Regions from separate parts of the Micrococcus sp. KRD128 genome, predicted to be linked through region 1. Evidence: predicted binding sites of a transcription regulator. Region 1 holds the regulator's gene; the other holds the start of a gene.

Region 1 (4,286 bases):
ACGGTGCCGTGGCCGAGCGTGCCCGACCCGTCGGCCAGGATCACGGCCTCCCCGGGGGCCAGGCGCATGGCCGCGGCGGCGTGGCGGGCCTCGGGGCCACCGAAGACGACCTCCACGCCGGCGCTCGCGCCGGCCAGGGCCCCCGGCTCGAGGTGGAACAGGGGGGCGGTCACAGGTTCCTCAGGTTCTCCCGCAGCCGGGCGAACATGCCCCTGGCCTGGGGTGCGCCGTGCACGACCTCCTCGCCGCGCACCTCGGCCAGGCGCTCCAGGAGCTGGCGCTGCTCGTCGTCCAGGTCGGTGGGCGTGGTGACCACCACGTCCACCTTGAGGTCACCACGGCCCTGCCCGCGCAGGCGGCCGACGCCCAGGCCGTGGAGGACCTCGACGTGACCGGACTGCACGCCCGGGTCCAGGCTGACGGACTGCTTGCCGTCCAGGGTGTCCAGCGTGACGGTGGTCCCCAGGGCCGCGGCGGCCATGGGGACGGTCACGGTGGTGGCCAGGTGGTCGCCCTCGCGGCGGAAGGTCTCGTCCGGGCGGACCGCGATCTCCACGTAGAGGTCGCCGTTCGGGCCGCCGCCCGGGCCGGCCTCGCCGCGGCCGGCGAGGTGGATGCGGGTGCCGTCGTCCACGCCCGCGGGGATGCGCAGGGTCAGCGGCGTCCGGGTGCGGACGCGGCCCTGCCCGTCGCACTCGTGGCAGGGCGTCGGGATGACGGTGCCGAACCCCTGGCAGGCGGGGCAGGCCTCGGTGGCCATGACGGTGCCCAGCAGCGACCGCACGGGGCGCTGGATCATGCCGTGGCCGTGGCAGGTCTGGCAGGTCTCCGGCTGGGTGCCGGGCTCGCAGCATGAGCCCTCGCACCGCTCGCAGCGCACGGCCGTGTCCAGCTCGATCGTCTGCTCGCCGCCGAAGACGGCGTCGCGCAGGTCGATCCGCGCGGTCACCAGGGCGTCCTGGCCGCGGCGGGCGCGGCTGGCGGGGCCGCCGCGGCCGCCCTGGCCGGCGGCGTTCATGAAGGTCTCGAAGATGTCGGCGAAGCCCCCGAAGCCGCCCGCCCCGCCGAAGCCGCCCGGGAAGCCGGCCTGGCCGTTCTCATTGCCCGTCGTGTCGTAGGCCCGGCGCCGGCCCTCGTCCGAGAGCACCTCGTAGGCGTGGGAGATGCGCTTGAACTGCTCGGCCGCCTCCGGGTCGGGGTTGACGTCCGGGTGGTGGGTGCGCGCGAGCTTGCGGTAGGCGCGGCGGATCTCCTCAGTGCTGGCGTCACGGCTGACGCCGAGCGTCTCGTAGTGGTCGGTCACGGTGGGGATTCCTCTCGGGGAGAGCGGGACGTGGGGCGATGCGGGACGGGGCCCGCCGGGACACGCGGAGGCGCGTCAGGTGGTCAGGATGCGGGAGAGATAGCGGGCGATCGCCCGGACGGCGGCCATGGTGCCCGGATAGTCCATCCGGGTCGGGCCGATGACGCCGACCTTCGCCACGGCGCCGGGGCCGTAGGCGGCCGCGACCACCGAGGTGTCCGCGAGCGATCCGGCGTTCTCGGACCCGATCCGCACGGACACCCCGTGGGCGTCCTGCTCCATCTCCGTGAGCAGGCGCAGCAGCACCACCTGCTCCTCGAGCGCCTCCAGGATCGGCCCGATGGACGCGCCGAAGTCCCCCGGGGAGCGGGCCAGGTTGGCGGTGCCGGCCAGGACGATGCGGTCCTGCCGGCCGGCCTCGAGCAGGTCGTGGACGGCCGCGGCCACGAGGGCGGCGGACTGCCGGTGCTCCGGGCGGACCCGGGTGACGACGTCGTCCACCACGGTGGCCGCCGACACCGGACCGAGCCCCAGCAGGGCGTCCAGCAGGAGGCCGCGGAGCACGGACAGCTCCGCCTCGTCGACCGGCCGGTCCAGCACGGCGTGCCGCTGGTCCACCCGTCCCGTGGACAGGATGAGGACCACGAGCACCCGCGTGGGCGTGAGGGAGACCAGTTCGAGGTGGCGGATCGTGGAGCCGTCCTCGTGGGGGAACTGCGCGACGGCGACCTGCTGGGTCAGCTGGGCCAGGAGGCGCACCGTGGACTCCATCATGTGCTCGGTGTCCGTCTCCGGGTCCAGCAGGGTCCGCACGGCCCGGCGCTCCGCCGGGGACAGCGGCTTCACCTCGGAGAGGCGGTCGACGAACACGCGGTAGCCCTTGTCCGTGGGGACGCGCCCGGCGGAGGTGTGCGGGGCCACGATGAGGCCCTCCTCCTCGAGCGCAGCCATGTCGTTGCGCACGGTCGCGGAGGACACGCCCAGGGCGTGCCGTTCCACGAGCGCCTTGGAGCCCACGGGCTCGCGCAGCGCCACGTAGTCCTCCACGATCGCCTGGAGCACCTGCAGGCGGCGGGGCTGCTCCGACATCTCGGTCCTCCTCTGGTCCGTCGGGATCCGGGGCGACCCCGGAGGTGCCCCTGACTGGCACTCCGGCGGGTCAAGTGCCAATGCTACCGTCCGACCCGGGGGACGGCCCGACCGGTCCGCACGGCTTCGCTCACGGTGATCGCCCGCCCCGTTGCTACCGTGATCTCCCATGGACTGGAGCAGCTGGGGCCCCGCGGGCCACGACGACCTGACGCGCCGCCCCACCCGGACCGTCCCCGATGTGCCCGCCGCCCCCGGCACGGTGGTCGAGGACGTGGCCTCCGGGTTCACCGGGGCCGTGATCGGCATCGAGCGCTCCGGCGGCGTGCACGTGGTGGTCCTGGAGGACCGCCGCGGCGTGCGCCGCGGCTTCCCCCTCGGCGGCGGCTTCTGGATCGACGGCGAGCCCGTGACCCTGGTCCCCCCGGCCGCCGCGGCCCCGGCGGCGCCGGCCCGCACCGCCTCCGGCTCGCGACGGGTCGAGGGGGCGCGCGCCCGCACCGCCCGCGCCTCACGCATCTGGGTGGAGGGCGTGCACGACGCCGAGCTGGTGGAGAAGGTGTGGGGCGAGGATCTGCGTCTCGAGGGCATCGTCGTGGAGCCCCTGCACGGGGTGGACGACCTCGCCGGGGCGATCCGCACGTTCGCCCCCGGCCCGCGGCGCCGGCTCGGGATCCTCGTGGACCACCTCGTCACCGGGTCCAAGGAGGAGCGCCTCGCGGCCGAGGCCATGCGCGTGCCAGGGGCCGCGGGCAACGTGCTCATCCTCGGCCACCCCTACGTGGACGTCTGGCAGGTCATCAAGCCCTCCGTCCTCGGCATCCCCGCGTGGCCCGTCGTGCCGAAGGGGCAGGACTGGAAGACGGGGATCCTGCGGGGACTGGGCTGGCCGCACGGGAGCAAGGAGGCCACGGGGCTGGGGTGGAAGCGGCTGCTCTCCCACGTCACCACGTACGCGGACCTCGAGCCGTCCCTGCTGGGCCGCGTGGAGGAGCTCATCGACTTCCTCACCGCCGCACCCGAGCACTGATCTCGGCGCGGCCACCGCCCGCCCGCGCTATGCTGGCCCATGCCCTGCGCCCGGTCCCCGGCGCGCGGGTCCCGCGATCCAGGAGGAGCCCCTCGTGAACACCCGCGCGCAGCCCGACGCCGGCCGCACCGGCCACGGCCCGCCCGCCTGGCTCGTCTCGGCCGGCGGCCGCGGCGCCCCGCTCACGGCGAAGCAGGACCGTGACCGCGCGGCGCTGGCCCACCTCAGTTTGGCGTTCGGCGTGCTCGGCCCCCTGGTCGTGTGGCTGCTCTACCGCGACCGCGGCCCGTTCACCTCGCAGGAGTCGCGGGAGGCCCTGAACTTCTCCGGGCCGCCCACGCTCATCACGCTCCTGTTCTTCTTCCTGTCCCTGCTGCCGGTGGTCGGCCCGATCTTCGCGATCCTCGGCGCGCTCACGTGGGCCGCCATGGCGGTCTACGGCGTGATGGGCGCCTCGCACGTGTCCAAGGGCCGTCCGTTCCGGTACCCGTTCAACCTGCGCATCCTGCGCTGACCCGGGGCCGGCCGGTCAGAAGCCGGCCAGAGCCCGGACGATCGCGTCGTTGCGCAGCCGCCCCTCGAGCGTCGGGACGATGCTGCCGTTGACGGCGGCACGCCCGTCCAGCAGGCCCGCGGCGATGAGTTCGGCGATCGCCCCGCGGATCCGTGCGGCCTCCCCCGGCGTCTCCGAGACGAGCTCCGCGGTCGGGAGCCCGTCCACCGTGCGCACCGCGAGCATGATGCGCTCGAGTCGCCGCGCGTCGGCGTCGGGCCGCTCGCGGCCCACGGCGGGGGTGACCCCCGTGGCCAGCCGCTGCGCGTAGGCGGCGGGGTGCTTGGCGTTCCAGAACCGGACGCCGGCGA
Region 2 (4,286 bases), on a different contig from region 1:
CTCGAGGAGCTCCACGCGTTCGCACGGGCGGCGGGGCTCTCGGAGCGGGCCTTCGACCGGGACCACTACGACGTGCCCGCGCACCGACGTGCCGAGCTCGTGGCCCGCGGGGCGGTGCCCGTCACCGGACGGGAGCTGGTGCGTCGGCTCGCCGCCTCGGGGCTGCGCGTGCCCGCCCGGAGCCGCGCCGAGAAGCGGGACGTCGTCCTCGCCCGGCGCTGGGCGCGGCTGTTCGAGGGCACGGCGGCGAGCCCGGATGCGGTGACGACGGCGGGACGCGATCTGCTGGCCCGCTGGGCGGAGCCGCATCGGCACTACCACGACCCGGCCCACCTGCTCGCCGTGCTCGAGTCCGTGGACCTGCTCGAGCGGGCGGGGGCGGAGACCGGGCCGGATCCGCGTGCGGTCCGCCTGGCCGCGTGGTTCCACGACGCCGTCTACGCCGGGGACCCCACCGCGCCCGCCGGCCAGGACGAGGCGGACTCGGCCGCCCTGGCCCGGGAGGTGCTCACCGATCCGCGGCTGGCCGTGCCGGCCGACGTCGTCGACGAGGTGGCACGCCTCGTGCTGCTCACCGCGGCCCATGACCCCGCCCCGCACGACGCGGCCGGGGCGGTGCTCTCGGACGCGGACCTCGAGGTCCTCGGCCGCTCCCCCGAGGCCTACGCCCGCTACGTGGCCGCGGTGCGGCGGGACTACGCGCACGTGTCCGACGCGGACTGGGCCCGCGGTCGCGGCGCGGTGCTGGACGCCCTGCTGGACGCCGGGCGGCTGTATCGGACCGCGCCCGGCCGAGCACGCTGGGAGGCCGCCGCCCGCCGCAATCTGGCGGCGGAACGAGCCGCGCTGTCGGCCTGAGCGGGGCGCCCCGGTGCCGGCCCGGGACGCGGCGAGGCCCGCCTCCCCGGACGGGGAGACGGGCCTCGCAGGCTGGGCGCCCGAACGGGTCGGGCCGGCTCAGCGGCTGATCACATCATGCCGCCCATGCCGCCCATCGGGTCCATGCCCTCGGCGCCGGCGGCGGCCTTCTCGGGCTTGTCCGCGACGACGGCCTCGGTGGTCAGGAACAGGCCCGCGATGGACGCGGCGTTCTGCAGGGCCGAGCGGGTCACCTTCACCGGGTCGTTGATGCCGGCGGCCAGCAGGTCCTCGTACTCGCCGGTGGCGGCGTTCAGGCCGTGGCCGTCGTCGAGGGTCTTGACCTTGTCCGCCACGACGCCGGGCTCCAGGCCGGCGTTGAAGGCGATCTGCTTCAGCGGGGCCTCGATGGCGACCTTCACGATGTTCGCACCGGTGGCCTCGTCGCCTCCGAGCTGCAGGCCGCCGAACGCCTTGGCGCCGGCCTGGATCAGGGCCACGCCGCCGCCGGCGACGATGCCCTCCTCCACCGCGGCCTTGGCGTTGCGCACGGCGTCCTCGATGCGGTGCTTGCGCTCCTTGAGCTCCACTTCGGTGGCCGCGCCTGCCTTGATGACGGCCACGCCGCCGGCCAGCTTGGCGAGGCGCTCCTGCAGCTTCTCGCGATCGTAGTCCGAGTCGGTGTTCTCGATCTCGGAGCGGATCTGGGCCACGCGGCCGGCGATCTGCTCGGCGTCGCCGGCACCCTCCACGATGGTGGTCTCGTCCTTGGTGATGACCACCTTGCGGGCGGTGCCCAGCAGGTCGAGGGTCGCGTTCTCCAGGGACAGGCCCACCTCGGAGGAGATGACCTGGCCGCCGGTGAGGATGGCGATGTCGGCGAGCATGGCCTTGCGGCGGTCACCGAAGCCCGGGGCCTTCACGGCCACGGACTTGAAGGTGCCGCGGATCTTGTTGACCACGAGGGTGGCCAGGGCCTCGCCCTCGACGTCCTCGGCGATGATCAGCAGCGGCTTGCCCGACTGCATGACCTTCTCGAGGATCGCCACCATGTCCTTCACGGAGGAGATCTTCGAGTTGACGATGAGGATGTAGGGATCCTCGAGGACGGCCTCCTGGCGGTCCGCGTCGGTCACGAAGTAGCCGGAGATGTAGCCCTTGTCGAAGCGCATGCCCTCGGTGAGCTCGAGCTCGAGGCCGAAGGTGTTGGACTCTTCGACGGTGATGACGCCCTCCTTGCCGACCTTGTCCAGGGCCTCGGCGATGAGGGAGCCGATCTGCTTGTCCGCGGCGGAGATCGAGGCGGTGGCCGCGATCTGGTCCTTGGTCTCGATCTCGCGGGAGGCGGAGAGCAGCTCGGAGGTGACGGCCTCCACGGCCTTCTCGATGCCGCGCTTCAGGGACAGCGGGTCGGCGCCCGCGGCCACGTTGCGCAGGCCCTCGCGGACCAGCGCCTGGGCCAGCACGGTGGCGGTGGTGGTGCCGTCGCCGGCGACGTCGTCGGTCTTCTTGGCGACCTCCTTGACGAGCTCCGCGCCGATCTTCTCGTACGGGTCCTCGAGCTCGATCTCCTTGGCGATGGAGACGCCGTCGTTGGTGATGGTGGGGGCGCCCCACTTCTTCTCCAGCACCACGTTGCGGCCGCGGGGGCCGAGGGTCACCTTCACGGCGTCGGCCAGGGTGTTCAGACCCTTCTCCAGGCCGCGGCGGGCCTCTTCGTCGAATGCGATGGTCTTGGCCATGTGCAGGTCCTTTCTGGACGTCGGCTTCCTACTGCTGGTGGCTGACCCGCGCCGATGCCCGCGACGGACGGCCCCTGGGGGCCTCACCGGTGGACAGGTCCTCCTCCACGGCGCCGGGCCGACCGGGGTACGGCTGGCAGTCGCGCCTTCGGAGTGCTAACCCCATTATGAGCACTCGCACCGGGAGAGTGCAAAAGGTCTGCGGTGCGGGAGGCCGCCCTTCCGCCGACGGCGGACGGCCCCCGGCAGCGCGCCTCGGGAGGCGCCCCGCCGGGGGCCGTGAGCGGTGCGCGGCCGGCACGGCCGCGCGACGGGCGGATCAGCCGGTGACGACCACCGCGACGCCGTTCACCTGCAGGTTCGGGGTCTGCATGACCGGGAAGCCGAGCTCCTTGCCGACCGCCTCGGCGGCGGCCTTGTTGGCCGAGCCGTTGTACAGGACGGTGGAGGACTGGATGCCGTAGCCGCTCCAGTTCTTCGCCTCCACCGAGGTGTAGCCGGCACTCGTGAGCCGCTGCGCGTAGGAGGCGGCGAGTCCCTGGGTGCGGGTCGCGTTGTACACGGTGACGTGGGTGCCGCGCACGGCCGCGGACTGCGCGGCCGCACGGGAGCTCGACGCAGCCGAGGACTGTGCGGCTGCACGAGAGCTCGACGCGGCCGCCGACTGTGCGGCCGCACGGGAGCTCGACGCGGCCGCGGCCTGCGAGCGCGAGGCCTCCGCCGCGGCGGCGGAACGGGACGCCTCGGCGGCCGAACGGGACGCGGCGGCGCGCGAGGACTCCGCCGCCTGGGCGGCCGCCGACCGAGACGCCTCGGCGGACTGCGCGGCGGCTTCGGAACGCGAGGCCTCCGACGCCTGTGCCTCGGCGGCGGCACGGGACGACTCGGCGGCCTCGGCGGCGGCCGCCTCCTGCGCCGCCCGCGAGGACTCGGCCGCGGCCGCGGAGCGGGACGCCTCCGCCGCGTCCTCGGACGGGGTGGCGGACTCGGACGCGGATGCAGTCGACGCCGGCGCGGAGGACGCCGAGGAGGACACGGACGAGGCCGACGTCGACGGCGCGGCAGCCGGGGCCGTCGTCGAGCTCTCGGCGGCGACGGGCGCGGAGCGGTCGCCGGTGAGCCACGGCAGGACGACGCCCACGAACAGGCCGGCGAGCAGGACGAGGCCGGCCACCCAGAGCAGCGGGCTCAGGCGGCGACCCCCGCCCGTGGCGGTCGCGCCGGCGGCGGCGAAGGACTCGCGGTGCGCGCCGCGCTGGTCCGTGTACTCGGGGACCTCGTCGAAGCGGTCGGGCTGGTAGGCCATGGGTCAGTTCTCCTGGCGGGAAGCGGGCGTGGACGGCGCCGGATCCGCGGGTCCCCTCCGGGCCCGGCTGCGGGTGCCGCGCCTGCGCAGCAGCCGCGTGACCAGCAGGGGTCGGTAGGCCAGGGCGGCCTCACGGTCCAGCAATCCGTTCAACACCTGATAATAGGCGGTCGGAGACAGCCCCAGACGCTCGCGGACGGCGTGGTCCTTGGCCCCGCCGTACCGCCAGGTGGCGGCCTCCAGGTCCAGGACCGCACGCTCCAGGTCCGTCAGCTCGTCCCGCCGCGCCCGCGCGCGGGCACCCTCGTCCGGGGCCGGATCGGGCGAGACGGGCGTGGGGTGGGACATGGCGGCCACTGTACCCACCCGGTCTACCCTCG

The links. The regulator HrcA, encoded in region 1, represses chaperone genes, less so after heat shock. The targets are predictions, from matches to a motif close to TTNGCACTCGNNNNNNNCGAGTGCNAA.
Region 2: a site for HrcA is predicted at 2,734-2,760, ahead of groL (chaperonin GroEL). Genes of this name have one in related genera too.

The regions. Positions count from the first base shown of each region.
Region 1 covers NZ_JABFAX010000016.1:34,106-38,391, forward strand. Annotated here, with positions in the region: gene J1M44_RS08375 (16S rRNA (uracil(1498)-N(3))-methyltransferase) at 1-173, opposite strand, end outside; gene dnaJ (molecular chaperone DnaJ) at 170-1,303, opposite strand; gene hrcA (heat-inducible transcriptional repressor HrcA) at 1,379-2,392, opposite strand; gene J1M44_RS08390 (DUF3097 family protein) at 2,562-3,422, shown strand; gene J1M44_RS08395 (DUF4870 domain-containing protein) at 3,517-3,936, shown strand; gene hemW (radical SAM family heme chaperone HemW) at 3,952-4,286, opposite strand, start outside.
Region 2 covers NZ_JABFAX010000003.1:104,919-109,204, forward strand. Annotated here, with positions in the region: gene J1M44_RS01560 (DUF4031 domain-containing protein) at 1-858, shown strand, start outside; gene groL (chaperonin GroEL) at 969-2,600, opposite strand; gene J1M44_RS01570 (LytR C-terminal domain-containing protein) at 2,920-3,906, opposite strand; gene J1M44_RS01575 (DUF3263 domain-containing protein) at 3,910-4,254, opposite strand.